2 regions of the Serratia sp. TSO36 genome follow, and region 1 is predicted to be linked to the other one. Evidence: predicted binding sites of a transcription regulator. Region 1 holds the regulator's gene; the other holds the start of a gene.
What was found. Region 1 encodes PhoB, which activates phosphate uptake and scavenging genes when phosphate is short. Its sites were predicted from a motif close to CTGTCATAAAACTGNCNNAT; they were not measured.
Positions count from the first base shown of each region.

Region 2: pitA (inorganic phosphate transporter PitA) is a predicted target of PhoB. The motif match lies at 3,538-3,557, and genes of this name have one in related genera.

Region 1 covers NZ_JBJZOU010000009.1:7,247-12,064, reverse strand. The annotation lists gene ACK3CV_RS05395 (PstS family phosphate ABC transporter substrate-binding protein) at 230-1,192, opposite strand; gene phoR (phosphate regulon sensor histidine kinase PhoR) at 1,207-2,523, opposite strand; gene phoB (phosphate response regulator transcription factor PhoB) at 2,548-3,237, opposite strand; gene sbcD (exonuclease subunit SbcD) at 3,453-4,685, shown strand; gene sbcC (exonuclease subunit SbcC) at 4,682-4,818, shown strand, end outside.
Region 2 covers NZ_JBJZOU010000027.1:58,552-63,369, reverse strand. The annotation lists gene ACK3CV_RS23925 (monovalent cation:proton antiporter-2 (CPA2) family protein) at 1-86, opposite strand, end outside; gene ACK3CV_RS23920 (hypothetical protein) at 79-348, opposite strand; gene ACK3CV_RS23915 (SDR family oxidoreductase) at 415-1,188, opposite strand; gene uspB (universal stress protein UspB) at 1,621-1,956, shown strand; gene pitA (inorganic phosphate transporter PitA) at 2,030-3,532, opposite strand; gene ACK3CV_RS23900 (BaiN/RdsA family NAD(P)/FAD-dependent oxidoreductase) at 3,833-4,818, shown strand, end outside.

The DNA of each region.
Region 1 (4,818 bases):
CGGCGAAAAGCAGAGCTATCGACCATATAAACTTTAGCCACCAGTCGATCATATTGGCTATCAATAAATATACACTACATGATTTGTATCATTTTTGAACAATGGATTCACGAAACGTGAAACATATACCGCTTTACCGCGCGAAAACGCCAATAAATGCCCGGTTTTCGCGTGGTATAAGCTCCGTTTGGCCGTTAAAAAAGGCGAAAATTACGCCGCTTTTTGTCGCTTATTGCACCGTGGCCGCCGCGAGCGGCTGCAGCCCGAGCGCCTGGCGGGTCCTCTGCAGGGCGCCCGGCGGCAGCGGCAGATAGCCGTCGTGATTGACCAGGCTCTGCCCTGCGGTCGACAGCACGCGATCGAGGAACGCGGCGGTCAGCGGCTCCAGCGGTTGATTGGGGGCTTTGTTGATGTAGATATAGAGATAGCGCGACAGCGGGTAGCGATCGTTGCGCACGTTGGCGGCGGTAGGCGCGACATAGTCCTCTCCCGATTCCGCCAACGGCAGCAGCCGCACGCCGCTGGCGCGAAAACCGATGCTGGCGTAGCCGATGCCGTTGAGCGAACCGGCCACCGCCTGCACCACCGAAGCCGAACCGGGCAGCTCATTGACGCGCGGCATAAAATCGCCGCCGCACAGCGCGCGCAGTTTGAAATAGCCGTAGGTGCCGGACGCCGAGTTGCGGCCGAAGCGCTGCAGCGAGCGCGTCGCCCAGTCGCCACTCAGCCCCAGCTCGCCCCAACGCGTCAGCGGTTTGCTTTCACCGCAGCGCCGGGTGGCGGAGAAAATGCGATCGAGCTGCTGCAGATTGAGGCCGCGCAGCGGGTTGTCCTGATGCACCAACACCACCAGCGCATCCACCGCCACCGGCACCGCCAGCGGCGCATAGCCGTAACGATGTTCGAACGCCGAAACCTCGGCCGCCTTCATCGGCCGGCTCATCGGGCCCAGCTGCGCGGCGCCCGCCGCCAACGCGGTCGGCGCGGTCGACGAGCCGGCGGCCTGGATCTGCAGGTTAACGTTGGGATAATGCCGGCTGAAATCCTGCGCCCACAGCGCCATCAGATTCGCCAAAGTATCGGAACCGACGCTGGACAGGTTGCCCGCCAGCATGCCGTCGGGCTGCGCCAGCGCGCCGCGTCCGGCCAGCAACGCCAGGCAAAGCAACAGCCCTCGGGTTATTCGGGTCATACCGGTGTCTCGCGTTAATTTTTCACCGCATTCTCTGATAAAGCGGCGGGAACAATCAACCGGTTGGGTAAGGTAAAGATAAAGCGGGTGCCGATCCCCGGCTCGCTGAGGATCTCCAGCCGCGCGTCGTGATGGCTGAGCGCATGCTTGACGATCGCCAGCCCCAGCCCGCTGCCGCCGGTCTGGCGCGAACGGGCCTTGTCGACGCGGTAAAAACGCTCGGTCAGGCGCGGCAGGTGTTCGGCGGCAATGCCCGGTCCGTTGTCGCTGACCTGGAACTGCGCGCCGTGCGCCGTCTGCTGCCAGCTCACTTCGATATGGGTGCCCTTCGGCGTGTGGTTGACCGCGTTGTACACCAGGTTAGACACCGCGCTGCGCAACTGGTCTTCATTGCCGAACACGTTGAGCTGTTCGTTCACCCGGAAAGTGATCTCGTGATTGTCGCCGCTCAGCGATTGCGCCTCGCGCTGCAACACCCGCAGCATCAGCGGGATATCCACCCGCTCGTTCATGTCGACATTGGGCGCCGCCTCGATGCGCGACAGCGTCAGCAGCTGCTTGACCAGCCCGTCCATCCGGCGGGTCTGCTCCTGCATGGTGCCGAGCGCCTTGCTGCGCAGCGAACCGTCCTGCTCTTCGTCGCCCATCATCTCCAGATAGCCCTGCAGCACCGTCAGCGGCGTGCGCAGCTCATGGCTGACGTTGGCGAAGAAGTTGCGCCGCGCCCCCTCCAGCTGGCGCATCTGGGTGACGTCGCGCGCCACCATCAGCAACTGCCCTTCGGAGTAGGGCATCACGCGGAATTCGACGTAGTGTTCGTTGTTCAGCTGCAGCGTCAGCGGGCGCGAGAACTCCTGCTGTTGCAGATAGTGGCTGAATTCCGGATAACGCAGCAGGTTGAGGATGTGCTGGCCGTTGTCTTCCGGCCAGCGGAAGCCGAGCAGATGCTGCGCCAGCCCGTTGCACCAGAAGATGTTGCCTTCGACGGTGGTCATCACCACCGCATCAGGCAGCGATTCGGCCCCGCTGCGAAAGCGCTTGATCAACAGCGCCAGCTCGCGCCGGCGGCGGCGATTGCGCTGCTGCATCTGATACAGGCCATAGAACAACGGCTCCCAACTCCAGCGGCCGGGCGGCGGCGTCATGCTGCGGTCGATCCACAGCCAATGGGAGAGTTTGAGCTGGTTGTAGAAATTCCACACCAGCGCGGCCAGCGCGGAGGCCAGCAGGAACCAGGGCAGATAACCGAAAATCAGCCCCAGCAGTAAGGCGGGCAAACAGAAAAGAGCCAGCTCCAGAGCCAGCCTCTTCCACGACAGACGTTCTAACACGGCATATTCTCCAGCGCAGCGCGATCAGTAGCGCGTTGAGAACCGGTAGCCGGTGCCCCGAACGGTTTGAACCATTTTATCATGCCCACTGGTTTCTAACGCCTTGCGGAGCCGACGGATATGCACGTCAACGGTACGGTCTTCCACATAAACGTTAGTGCCCCAGACGTGATTAAGCAACTGCTCACGGCTATAAACCCGCTCCGGGTGGGTCATAAAGAAGTGCAGCAGCTTGAACTCGGTCGGCCCCATATCCAGCGCCTGATCGTTCGCCATCACGCGGTGGGAGGACGGATCCAGGCTCAGCCCTTGCATTTCAATCACTTCTTCCACCGCCATCGGTGAAATGCGGCGCATGACCGCTTTGATGCGCGCCACCAGCTCCTTGGGCGAGAACGGCTTGGTGATGTAATCATCCGCCCCCACTTCCAGGCCGCGCACCCGGTCTTCTTCTTCGCCGCGCGCGGTCAGCATCATCACCGGGATATCGCGGGTCAGCGCTTCGCGCTTCATATGTTTGATAAACTGAATGCCGGAACCGCCGGGCAACATCCAGTCGAGCAACACCAAATCAGGGAACGGCTCAGACAGGCGCGTCACGGCGCTGTCATAATCCTCGGCTTCCAACGGTTGGTAACCATTCTGTTCCAACACAAAGCACACCATCTCACGGATCGGCGCTTCGTCTTCCACCACCAGTATGCGTCTTGCCATCGTCAATCCTGCCAATGTGTTAGCGACTTTGCGGGCGCCATTATGCGTCAGTTTTGTGACACTTTTATGAAAAAAAGCGGCTGTTATAGGCAGTAAGCATAGCGATTATTTCCCGCCGCAAAGAAAAATCATCCGGTTGTCATCATCATTGCGCCGGGACAGCCGCCGCCGCGGCCTTTATAATCATCGCCATTACCTTTGCATCCGGGAATGTCATGCGCCTGATCCACACCTCTGACTGGCACCTTGGCCAGTACTTTTTCACCAAAAGCCGCGCCGCCGAGCACCAGGCTTTTCTGAACTGGCTGATCGAGCAGATTGAGCAGCAGCAGGTGGATGCGCTGATCGTCGCCGGGGATCTGTTCGATACCGGCTCGCCGCCCAGCTACGCCCGCGAGCTGTACAACCGCTTCGTGGTGGAGCTGCAGCGCACCGGCTGTCAGCTGGTGGTGCTGGGCGGCAACCACGACTCGGTGGCGACGCTGAACGAATCGCGTGAGCTGCTCTCCTGCCTGAACACCACGGTGATCGCGAGCGCGCAAAGCGCCCCCGAACAGCAGATTGTGGTGCTGAACCGGCGCGACGGCCAGCCGGGCGCGGTGCTGTGCGCCATTCCTTTTCTGCGGCCGCGCGATCTGCTCACCAGCCGCGCCGGCGAATCCGGCGCGCAAAAACAGCAGGCGCTGCAGGAAGCCATCGCCGAACATTACCAGGCGCTGTATCAGGCGGCCTGCGAACGCCGCGATCGGCTGGGCCTGCCGCTGCCGATCGTCGCCACCGGCCACCTGACCACCGTCGGCGTCACCACCTCCGACTCGGTGCGCGACATCTATATCGGCACCCTCGACGCCTTCCCGGCGCAGGCCTTCCCGCCCGCCGACTATATCGCGCTGGGCCACATTCACCGCGCGCAGAACGTCGCCAAATCAGATCATATTCGCTATAGCGGCTCACCGATTCCGCTCAGCTTCGATGAACTGGGCAAAGCCAAAAGCGTCTTCCTGGTCGATTTCGCCGACGGCGCCCTGCAGCAGGTAGAAGCGTTAACGATCCCGCAGTTCCAGCCCATGCAGCTGATCAAAGGCGATCTGGCCGAGATCGAACGGCAGCTGCAGCAATTTGCCGACTATGCCGGCGAGCTGCCGGTGTGGCTGGATATCGAAGTGGCGACGCAGGACTACCTCAGCGATATCCAGCGCCGCATCCAGCTGATGGCGGATGAGCTGCCGGTGGAAGTGGTGCTGCTGCGGCGCAGCAAAGAGCAGCGCCGCCAGGCGATCGCGCAGCAGGATAAGGAAACGCTCAACGAACTGAGCGTCAACGAGGTGTTCGAACGGCGCCTGGCGCAGGAGGCCGACATGCCAGAAGCGCGCCAACGGCGGATGCACCAACTGTTCCGCCAGGTGGTCGAGGCGGTGCAGCACAATCCTGAGGAGACCAATCCATGAAGATCCTCAGCCTGCGGTTAAAAAACCTCAACTCGCTGCAGGGCGAGTGGAAAATTGACTTCACCGCCGAGCCGTTCGCCAGCAACGGCCTGTTTGCCATTACCGGCCCGACCGGCGCGGGCAAAACCACCCT
Region 2 (4,818 bases), on a different contig from region 1:
CCCAAGCGCTTGAACAGCGGCACGGCCACCACGGCGGCGCCCAGTAGCGTCACCACGTTGAGCAGGTCGCCGGCGCTTTCAGACATGGGCGAGGCGCCAGAATACGAACGCGGCGATGGCGGCGGGGATCGCGAACACCAGCAGCAGGATCGGCAACTCCGCCCGCAGGCTGTAGCCCGCGTGGGCGACGCCCACCCACATATTGACCGCCGCGATCAGCAACCAGGCCGGGACGAAAATTTTTGCCGCCAGCGCCATGCCCGCCGCACTGGCGCCCCAGAGCCAGCCGAACAGCACAAACAATCCCAGGAGAACCACGCCTCCGCCAATGACCATCAGCATGTGCATTGCAATATCCTCTACGCTGCGCCTCCTGGCGGGGGCGGACGCCAGACGCGCGCCCCCCATGCGGCGTTACTTGGTAGTATAGCCGCCGTTGATCAGGATGGTTTGGCCGGTAACCCACCAGCCGTCGCTGACCAGGTGGCGGATAAACGGCACCACGTCTTCGATATCGGTGAGGCCGGTTTTGCTGAACGGCGACAGCGCCGCCGCGCTTTGGTGATACGCCACCGCATCGGCGCCTTCGGCCGGATAGAAGAACGGGGTGTCCATCGGGCCGGGGCCGACCGCCGTCACGGAGATACCGCGTTCGCCGAACTCCTTGGCGGCGGCGCGGGTGAAGTGCTCCACCGGCGCCTTGGTGCCGGCGTAAGCGGCATAGAACGGCGTGAAGGCGCCGAGCAGCGAGGTGACCAGCGTGCAGATTTTACCGTTGTCGTTGAGGTGTTTGCCCGCCTCTTTCAGGAAGAAGAACGCGGTTTTGGCGTTGACCGCGGTCATCTCGTCGTACTCGGCCTCGCTGATGTCGACCATCGGCTTTTTCAGCACTTTGCCGACGGTATTGATGGCGATATCCGGCTTGCCGACGGCGGCGACCGCATCGGCGAACAGCTTCTCGACCGCGCCCGCGGTGGTCAAATCGGCCTGCAGCGCGACGCCTTGCGCCCCGGCGGCCTGGATGGCGGCGACGGTCTTATCCGCTTCGGCTTTGGAGGCGGCGCTGTTGTAGTGGATCACTACCGCTTTGGCGCCTTGTTCAGCCAAATCGCGCGCGATAAGCCCGCCGAGATTTTTGGCGCCGCCGGCGATCAGGACGGTTTTTCCCTTGATTGAATGGTTTGCCATAACAGTTTCCTTGGATGAGCGTAACGGAAACCTGAGTCTAGCCAGCGTGGGGGGAAAGATCAGCGGCGTGGGGCGGGATAGACTATCCAGGAAAAACGACTAATTGCAGACGAACGGTTATCACTTATAACGCCCCGGCGGGGGCGTTTCGGCGCGTGGCGGTAAATTTTATCCACTGATCAGGCCAGTTTGCGTTTCATTAACCTACAATGATGAATATGGGTCTCACCATTTCCCCTCTGAGTGGAATCACGCCGTGCAAATCTCTCTGTGCGGTGCGGTAACGTCTCTGGAGGCGGTGGGTTATGGGCATGGCCCGTGCAGGCAAAAAAGGGGATGAGAGCGGTAAGCTCCAGCAGAGTATCGGGTAATGAGGTAGGGCGGTTGGACCCGGCGGATGGCCGCGGATAACAACGCCTTGAGGGGGTAATCATGATCAGTACCGTCGCGCTGTTTTGGGCCTTATGTGTGGTGTGTGTGGTAAACATGGTGCGGTATTACTCTTCTCTGCGCGCATTGCTGGTGGTATTGCGCGGCTGCGATCCGCTGCTGTACCAATACGTCGATGGCGGCGGTTTCTTCACCGCCCACGGGCAACCCAGCAAGCAGCTGAGGCTGGTGCGCTATATCTTTGCGCAACGCTATGTCGAGCACCACGATCCGGAGTTTATTCGCCGCTGCGAACGGGTGCGCGGGCAGTTCATGCTGACCTCGGCCCTGTGCGGCCTGGTGGTCATCAGCCTGATAGCGCTGATGATCTGGTATTAATGCCTTCCTGTTTCCCTTGATGCAGGCAAAAAAAAGGCGGCCCTGCGGCCGCCTTCCTCATGATGCTTATCGCTTAGATCAGCTTCAACGCAACCCAATACAGCGCACCGGAAAGCAGAATCGAGATTGGCAGGGTCAGTAACCAGGCCAACAGGATGTTCTTCACGGTTTTGCTCTGCACGCCGCCGCCGTCCACGATCATCGTCCCGGCAACCGCCGAAGAGAGGACGTGGGTGGTGGAGACCGGCATGCCGGTATAACTCGCCACGCCGATAGACAGCGCCGCGGTCATCTGGGCCGATACGCCCTGGGCGTAGGTCATGCCTTTCTTGCCGATCTTCTCGCCGATGGTGGTGGCCACGCGTTTCCAGCCCACCATGGTGCCGAGCGACAGCGCCAGCGCGACGGCGACGATGATCCACATCGGCGCGTACTCGACGGTCTGCAGCAGATCCTGACGCAGGTTCTTCAGGAAGCGCTGGTCGGCGGATGAGGTTTCCGGCAGCTTGGCGACTTTATCCGCCGTGTCGGTCACGCACATCAGCAGGCGGCGCAGGTGGCTGCGCTGCTCAACCGTCAGCTGATCGTAGCTTTGCAGGTTGGTCAGCATGCCCTGAGCCAGCTCGATCGCCGGCATGGCGCGCGAACTGTCGCAGTGGAACTCGGCCGGCTTGTTCGGCGCAGCTTCGTCATCCGGGCTTGGCACCAGCGGCGTCAACGACACCGCATGCGACAGCGCGTCGCCGTGCTGCTGGTAATATTGCTGCAGGTGGGTCACGGCGTCACGCGTACGGGTGATGTCATAACCGGTTGCATTCATATTGACCACGAAGCCGGCCGGCGCAACGCCGATCAGCACCAGCATGATAAGGCCGATGCCTTTCTGGCCGTCGTTGGCGCCGTGCGAGAAGCTGACGCCAATCGCCGACAGGATCAGCGCGATACGGGTCCAGAACGGCGGCTTGCGTTTGCCGTCGACCTTTTCACGTTCCGCAGGGGTCATGTGGATACGCTGGCGTTTCTTGGTGCCACTCCAATAGCGGCGCAAGGCGAACACCATCACTCCCGCCACCATCATGCCGACCAGCGGCGAGAACAGCAGAGAAAGGAAAATACCAATCATTTTCGGGACGTTAAGCGCATCCACCACTGAAGTGTGGGTCATCAGGGCGTTGGTTAAACCGACACCGATGATTGCGCCTATCAGCGTATGGGAACTGGAGGCCGGCAGACCGAAATACCAGGTGCCGAGGTTCCAGATGATTGCCGCCAACAGCATGGAGAAGACCATGGCTAATCCGTGTGCTGAACTGACGTTCAACAACAGATCGGTAGGCAGCAAGTGGACGATGGCGTAAGCAACACTCAAACCGCCGAGCATTACGCCAAGAAAGTTGAACAAACCTGCCATCACGACCGCAAGTTGCGAGCGCATGGCGCGGGTATAAATAACTGTAGCGACCGCATTGGCCGTATCATGAAAACCGTTGATGGCTTCATAAAACAACACGAACAACAATGCGAGAATTAACATCAGGCCGGTATGGAAATCCAGGCCAGCGAACAAATGCAGCATAAGCGTTACGCCAGTTTGTGGACATGAACGCCGCGCATTATCAGTGACAACCGGGGCCGGGGAAAAGGAAAATATGACGTTTTTTTGATTTGGACATGACGAAATGATGACGCGCCTATAACAAAAATATGGAATATCAATGCGTTATTCTCCTCTGACCTCTGTAATATTTTCTTACTATGGCGTTGGCGGCGCCGGGGCTTTACAATCTGCCGCCGTGAATTTGGCGGTGACCGGCGGCGAAACGGCGTAATATGGCGCCCTTTTGTCGCGATTGTGGTTTTGATAAGTGAGGCTCAGGTGGAACAGTTTGATGTCGTAGTGATTGGGGCGGGCGCCGCCGGCATGTTTTGCGCCGCGCAGGCGGGGCAACTCGGTTGCCGCGTGTTGCTGCTCGACAACGGCAAAAAACCGGGCCGCAAGATCCTGATGTCCGGCGGCGGGCGCTGCAACTTTACCAACATGTACGCCGAACCGGCGGCCTACCTGTCGAACAACCCGCACTTTTGCAAGTCGGCGCTGGCGCGCTACACCCAGTGGGACTTCATCGATCTGATCAACCGCTACGGCATCGCCTACCATGAAAAAACGCTGGGGCAGCTGTTCTGCGACGACTCGGCGCAGCAGGTGGTGGATCTGCTGGTCAAAGAGTGCGAGCTGGGCCAGGTGACGATGCGCCTGCGCAGCGAAGTGCTGGGCGTGGAGAAAACCGAACATGGTTACTCGCTGGCGCTGAATGGTGAAAAAGTGAGTGCTCGCTCACTTGTGGTGGCCAGCGGCGGTTTGTCCATGCCGGGGCTGGGCGCTTCGCCGTTCGGTTACAAGCTGGCGGAGCAGTTCGGCCTCAGGGTGCTGCCGACGCGCGCCGGGCTGGTGCCTTTTACCCTGCATAAGCCGCTGCTGGAGCATGTGCAGACGCTGTCCGGCGTCTCGGTGCCGGCGGTGATCACCGCCGAGAACGGCGTCAGCTTCCGTGAAAGCATCCTGTTTACCCATCGCGGCTTGTCCGGCCCGGCGGTGCTGCAGCTGTCCAGCTACTGGCAACCGGGTGAGTATGTGAGCGTTAACTTACTTCCTGAGCTGGATTTGGCGGCCTTCCTGGATGATCAACGCCGCCAGCACCCGAACCAAAGCCTGAAAAACACCCTGGCGCTGCAATTGCCGAAGCGGTTGGTGGAGTGCTTGCAAACCCTGGGACAACTGCCGGAGGCCACGCTGAAGCAGCTGAATGCGCCGCAGCAGGCGGCGCTGGTGGAGCTGTTGCAGAACTGGCGCGTGCAGCCGAA